Regions from separate parts of the Pseudomonas sp. LBUM1663 genome, predicted to be linked through region 3. Evidence: predicted binding sites of a transcription regulator. Region 3 holds the regulator's gene; each other region holds the start of a gene.
The links. The regulator sigma-54, encoded in region 3, starts transcription at its own class of promoters, with help from an activator protein. The targets are predictions, from matches to a motif close to ANTGGCATNNANNTTGCTNT.
Positions count from the first base shown of each region.

Region 1 (2,245 bases), 660 kb from region 3:
GATGCCGTCCAGGCCGGCCATTACCAGGGCAGCGAAGGCCAGGTACGGGTTGGCTGCTGGATCCGGGAAGCGGGCTTCGATACGGCGAGCGCGAGGGCTGGACACGTAAGGAATACGGATCGAAGCGGAACGGTTACGAGCCGAGTAGGCCAACATTACCGGAGCTTCGAAACCTGGGACCAGACGCTTGTAGGAGTTGGTCGACGGGTTGGTGAAGCCGTTCAGCGCCTTACCGTGCTTGATGATGCCGCCGATGAAGTACAGGGCGGTGTCGGACAGGCCAGCATAGCCTTCGCCAGCGAAGGTGTTCTTGCCGTCTTTGGCGATGGACAGGTGGACGTGCATGCCCGAACCGTTGTCGCCGTACAGAGGCTTAGGCATGAAGGTCGCGGTGCGGCCGTAAGCCACAGCTACGTTGTGTACGCAGTACTTCAGGGTCTGAACTTCGTCAGCCTTGGCGACCAGGGTGTTGAACTTCACACCGATTTCGTTCTGGCCAGCAGTTGCCACTTCGTGGTGGTGAACTTCGATGACCAGACCCATTTCTTCCATGGCGTTGCACATGGAGGTACGGATTTCGTGGTCGTGGTCAAACGGAGGAACCGGGAAGTAACCGCCTTTGATACCTGGACGGTGGCCATGGTTGCCGCCTTCGATGTCCTGGTCGGACATCCACGAACCTTGTTCGGAGAAGATTTTGAACATCGAGCCGGAGATGTCGGACTTGAATTTCACCTGGTCGAAGATGAAGAACTCAGGCTCCGGGCCAACGAAAACGGTATCGCCGATACCGGTCGACTTCAGGTATTCCTCGGCACGCTTGGCGATCGCACGTGGGTCGCGATCGTAGCCTTGCATGGTCGAAGGCTCGATTACATCGCAAACGATGATCAGCGTTGGGTCTTCGGTGAACGGGTCGAGAACGGCAGTGCTGTCGTCCGGCAGCAGAATCATGTCGGAAGCTTCGATGCCTTTCCAGCCAGCAATGGAGGAACCGTCGAACATTTTGCCTTCTTCGAAGAAAGCTTCATCCAGCGCGTCGCGAGCCGGCATGGTCACGTGGTGCTGAGTGCCTTTGGTGTCCGTGAAGCGCAGATCAATCCACTTGACGTCATGATCTTTGATGAGTTGAACCGACTTCGACATAGTGTCCTCCGGGTGGCTTCGGGCTTAGTAGTGGATGCCCTTAGAATGTGGGTGATGCCGGCGCGAATACTCTGCCAAGGCAACCTGCCTCACAAGGGAGCAAATTGCATGCCAGTGCCCCAGCATGGGTTTTTTGCCCCAATATCACGCTTATATAGGCACAAAGCATCTGTAAGCGGAAAATCTCGCCCTACAATGTAGCGTTAAAATCAACAAATGACCTGTTTTGGTGCGCGCAAAACCTTCTGCACATTAACTGGTTAAACCTTGAGCAATTTCCGCTATAATCCGCGCCCCCCTTTTTCGGCTGGCCCAGCGCGCGCTGTTTTCATGAAACTAATCGTAAAAGTCTTCCCCGAGATCACCATCAAGAGCCGCCCGGTACGGATGCGTTTCATCCGCCAGTTGGCCAAAAACATCCGTACCGTGCTCCGCGACCTGGATCCGGCTGTGGTGGTGAACGGTGTGTGGGACAATCTCGAGCTGGAAACCCGCGTTAGCGAGCCCAAGGCCCTGAAGGAGATGACCGAGCGCCTGAGCTGCATGCCGGGCATCGCGCATTTCCTGCAAGTCGACGAATACCCGCTGGGCGACTTCGACGATATCGTCGCCAAGTGCAAGCAGCACTTCGGCGAGGCGCTGGCCGGGAAGATCTTTTCGGTGCGCTGCAAGCGTGCCGGCAAGCATGAATTCAGCTCGATGGACGTCGAGAAATACGTCGGCAGCCAACTGCGTCGTCAGTGCGGTGCCGCCGGAATCTCGCTGAAAGAGCCGGAAATTGAAGTCCGCATCGAAGTTCGCGACAAACGGTTGTTCGTGATCCACAGCCAGCACAACAGCATCGGCGGATATCCGCTGGGTGCCCTGGAACAGACGCTTGTGCTGATGTCCGGTGGCTTCGATTCCACCGTTGCTGCTTACCAGATCATGCGCCGCGGCCTGATGAGCCATTTCTGCTTCTTCAATCTGGGCGGACGGGCCCATGAACTGGGCGTCATGGAAGTCGCGCACTTCATCTGGAAGAAGTACGGCAGCTCCCAACGCGTGCTATTTGTCAGTGTGCCGTTCGAGGAAGTACTGGGAGAAATTCTCGGGAAAG
Region 1 is NZ_CP166792.1:337,716-339,960, forward strand. Features, by position in the region: gene glnA (glutamate--ammonia ligase) at 1-1,146, opposite strand, end outside; gene thiI (tRNA uracil 4-sulfurtransferase ThiI) at 1,477-2,245, shown strand, end outside.
Region 1: a site for sigma-54 is predicted at 1,243-1,262, ahead of glnA (glutamate--ammonia ligase). Genes of this name have one in related genera too.

Region 2 (2,245 bases), 2.0 Mb from region 3:
GATGTCGGTGCCAGGGATGCCTTTTTCGGTTACCAGGTCACTTTTGACTTTGGTAGTAATCCAGGTATCGGAAGTGGCTTCTTTAGCCTTGGTTACTTCACCCGCCGCCAGAGTCATCGGAGCCTGGGTGGTAGTGGTCTGTGCAAATGCAGCGTTGGCCATAGTCAGGGTCAGCGCGGTAGCAGTAGCGGCAGCGATAGCGAACTTCTTCATACGAGTAACTCCTGTTTTTCTAGAAAGTCTGCTGCGTGTCTTGTCAGCAGGGTTACTGGGTATATTGCGAACGCTGTGCCAACTTTGAGACAGGCAATAAATCCTTATAAAACAGCAACTTATGAAACTGGCCGATTTTCGCAATCATGCAAAATGCATGACTTCGAGATTCTCTACATGCAAGTTGCGGGTTTTGACGTGGGCCTAAGGCCATGAATTGTCGGGGTTTTCTCGTTTATCGAAATCTGAGGATGTCGTACCAACAAAAAAGCCCCGCTTTTTAAGGCGGGGCTTTGGCATTCAAGGGAATAGTCGAGCGTTATGTTGCGGAACCGGTGCAACCTTTAGGCAGGAAGTCCTGCTGAGCTGTACTGGTGCAGACCCAGCCAGTGGTTGCATCACGGGTCAGTGTGATTGTCTTGCTAAGCACTGGCGCTGGAGCGTTCAAAATCGTACATACGATGGTGCCCGCGCCTGAGGATGCAGTCCCCGTCACAGATATTGTGCAGTTAGGGGTAGTCGCAGTACCCGCCGGAGCCACGTTGGCTATCGTGGGCGCAGTCCCCTGATTGATCACCTCTTCATAAGGCACTTTCATCGCCGAAATCTCGGCCAGGCCCGCAGTGACCTTGGCTTTCGCTTGATATTTGGAGTACATCGGCAACGCAAACGTCGCCAGAATCCCGATGATCGCGACGACGATCAGCAGTTCGATCAGGGTAAAACCTTTTTGAGTATTCATAGACAGGCTCCATGCATGAGTCGAAATCTCATGATCTGAATTAAACCGCAGCACAGCCCATGCCAAGCGCCAAGCCCCCTGCTGGCGGGGCACGAGACCACCATAGAGACCTTTCCTACCCCCAGGATCCGCACTATCTGACACTATTTGTCACCTGATGGCCGCTGGTTTGGCTCAGCGCCTTGACTAGGCTATAAGTCATGAACTGTCTGCATCCGGTATCCCAATGAATGACATCGCCCTTAGCGGTCTGGCCAAGCAACTGGTCCTGGCCGAACTGCTTACTGAACAAAGCGCGCAACAGGCGTATCAGCAAGCCCAACGCAGCAGAATCTCCCTGGTCAGTTACCTGGTGCAGAACAAACTGGTGAAGAGCCGACAGGTCGCCGAGATTGCGTCGGAGCATTTCGGCATGGCGCTGCTCGACCTCAATTGCCTGGACAGGGAAACCCAGCCCCGAGGGTTGGTCAGCGAGAAGCTGATCCGTCAGCACCACGCCCTGCCCCTCTGGCGCCGTGGCAACAAACTGTTCGTGGGGATTTGCGACCCGACCAATCATCAAGCCATCAATGACATCCAGTTCAGCACCGGGTTGAACACCGAAGCCATCCTGGTGGAGGACGATAAACTCAGCGACGCCATCGAGAAATTCTTCGACAGCCATTCCACCGGCCTGGAAGACATGGCCGATGTTGACCTTGACGGGCTGGACATCGAGTCGGTCGACGACAACAAAAAGGACGCCATCGCCGGCCAGGATGCCGATGACGCGCCGGTGGTGCGTTTCGTCCACAAGATGTTGCTCGATGCGATCAAAAGCGGCTCTTCCGACCTGCATTTCGAACCCTACGAAAAAACCTACCGGGTGCGGATGCGCACCGACGGCATGCTCCGCGAAGTCGCCAGTCCGCCAAGCCAACTGGCCAACCGCATTGCGGCGCGGCTGAAAGTCATGGCCAGCCTCGACATCTCCGAGCGGCGCAAACCCCAGGACGGGCGGATCAAGATGCGCCTGTCCAAGACCAAGTCCATCGACTTCCGGGTCAATACCCTGCCAACCCTGTGGGGCGAGAAAGTGGTGATCCGGATCCTCGACCCGTCCAGCGCGCAAATGGGCATCGATGCCCTCGGCTACGAGCCTGAGCAGAAAGACTTGTACATGGCCGCGCTGAAGCAGCCACAGGGGATGATCCTGGTCACCGGGCCGACCGGCTCGGGCAAGACCGTGTCGCTCTACACCGGCCTGAATATCCTCAACACCGTGGACATCAACATCTCCACCGCCGAAGA
Region 2 is NZ_CP166792.1:5,681,710-5,683,954, forward strand. Features, by position in the region: gene ACA075_RS25985 (BON domain-containing protein) at 1-213, opposite strand, end outside; gene ACA075_RS25990 (pilin) at 533-955, opposite strand; gene pilB (type IV-A pilus assembly ATPase PilB) at 1,182-2,245, shown strand, end outside.
Region 2: a site for sigma-54 is predicted at 1,003-1,022, ahead of ACA075_RS25990 (pilin). Genes of this name have one in related genera too.

Region 3 (2,245 bases):
ACCGGTCGCGCCCTGAAGGAGGCTTTGGGTCTTTTCCTTATGCTTTTTGAGTTGTTTATCCAGCTTGTCGGTCAGTAAGTCGATCGCCGCGTACATATCTGTATGTTCCGCGTTTGCGACGACCTCACTGCCGGGAATATGCAGCGTGGCTTCGATTTTCTGCTTCAGCTTTTCGACGCACATCGTGACTTGCACGTTGGTGATCTTGTCGAAATGCCTCTCTAATCGTTGGAGTTTTTCGCCGATGTAGGTGCGAAGAGGTTCGGTCACTTCCAGTTGGTGTCCACTGATGTTGACTTGCATACAGCTTCTCCTTCGTTGCCAGTGCATAAAGCGGTAGATCAGATGATCTACCACTGGAACGCTGTGGCGTGGCTCTACATCAACCGCTTGCGTTCGCTCGAAGGCGCGATCCCGAGGGATTCGCGGTACTTGGCGACGGTGCGGCGAGCCACCTGAATGCCTTGTGCCTCCAGTAAACCAGCGATCTTGCTGTCACTCAACGGCTTTTTCTGATTTTCCGCAGCAACCAGTTTTTTGATGATCGCGCGGATCGCTGTGGACGAGCATTCGCCGCCTTCGGAGGTGCTGACGTGGCTGGAGAAAAAGTATTTCAGTTCATATATGCCCCGAGGGGTATGCATGAACTTCTGCGTGGTCACCCTTGAAATCGTCGACTCGTGCATCCCCACCGCTTCGGCGATGTCATGCAGCACCAGCGGTTTCATCGCTTCGTCGCCATACTCCAGGAAGCCGCGCTGATGCTCGACGATCTGGGTGGCCACTTTCATCAGGGTTTCGTTGCGACTTTGTAGGCTTTTGATGAACCAGCGGGCTTCTTGCAGCTGGTTGCGCATGAAGGTGTTATCGGCGCTGGTGTCGGCGCGGCGGACAAAACCGGCGTATTGGGCGTTGACCCGCAGCCGTGGCACTGATTCCTGGTTCAGCTCGACCAGCCAGCGCTCATTGTCCTTGCGCACGATCACGTCAGGGACAACATACTCGGCTTCACTGGACTCGATCTGTGAGCCCGGGCGCGGGTTGAGGCTCTGCACCAGCTCGATGACCTGGCGCAGTTCATCTTCCTTGAGCTTCATGCGACGCATCAGCTGGCTGTAATCACGGCTGCCGAGCAGGTCGATGTAGTCGGTGACCAGGCGTTTCGCTTCGGCCAGCCAAGGCGTCTTGGCAGGCAGTTGGCGCAATTGCAGCAGCAGGCATTCGCCCAGGTTGCGGGCGCCAATGCCGGCCGGTTCGAATTGCTGGATGCGGTGCAGGACGGCTTCGATTTCGTCCAGTTCGATGTCTAGTTCCGGATCGAAGGCCTCGAGAATTTCCTCGAGGGTTTCGTCCAGGTAGCCCTGATTGTTGATGCAGTCGATCAGGGTCACGGCGATCAGGCGATCGGTGTCGGACATCGGTGCCAGGTTCAGTTGCCACAACAAATGGCTTTGCAGGCTTTCACCGGCGGATGTGCGGGTGGTGAAATCCCACTCGTCGTCATCGTTGCTCGGCAGGCTGCTGGCGCTGGTCTGGTAGACGTCTTCCCACGCGGTATCGACGGGAAGCTCGTTGGGAATGCGCTCGTTCCAGTCGCCTTCCTCGAGGTTATCCACCGTCGGGGCGGTTTCCTGGTAGGAGGGTTCCGAAATGTCGGCGTTGGGGAGCTGCTCGGCTTTGTCGGCCAAGGGGTCGGCGTTATCGAAGTCGTCGCCTTCTTCCTGGCGTTCGAGCATCGGATTGGACTCCAGGGCCTCCTGGATTTCCTGTTGCAGGTCCAGGGTCGACAATTGGAGCAGGCGGATGGCCTGTTGCAGCTGCGGTGTCATCGTCAGCTGCTGGCCCATTCTCAAGACTAGCGATGGTTTCATGGCAGGGGCTTAACACCTTATTCGCCGGCGCACATGCGCCATCCACTACAGGGCGCCGGAGCGCCAAACATAAGCAAATTATATGCCCGAAACTGCAGCGTTTGCCTAGAGCGCTGTAACAATAAAAAAGTATTGATTTTTTATCGAGGCAAGCGCCCGGACAACCAGCCAGACACCTCAACGCTTACAGGCGGAACTCATGGCCCAGATACACTTCCTTGACCAGTTCGTTGGCCAGGATGGTGGCGGAGTCACCTTCGGCGATCAGTTGGCCATCGTTGACGATGTAGGCGGTTTCGCAGATATCCAGTGTTTCACGGACGTTGTGGTCAGTGATCAGCACGCCAATGCCTTTGGCCTTGAGGTGGTAGATG
Region 3 is NZ_CP166792.1:998,538-1,000,782, forward strand. Features, by position in the region: gene hpf (ribosome hibernation-promoting factor, HPF/YfiA family) at 1-303, opposite strand, end outside; gene ACA075_RS04335 (RNA polymerase factor sigma-54) at 378-1,871, opposite strand; gene lptB (LPS export ABC transporter ATP-binding protein) at 2,056-2,245, opposite strand, start outside.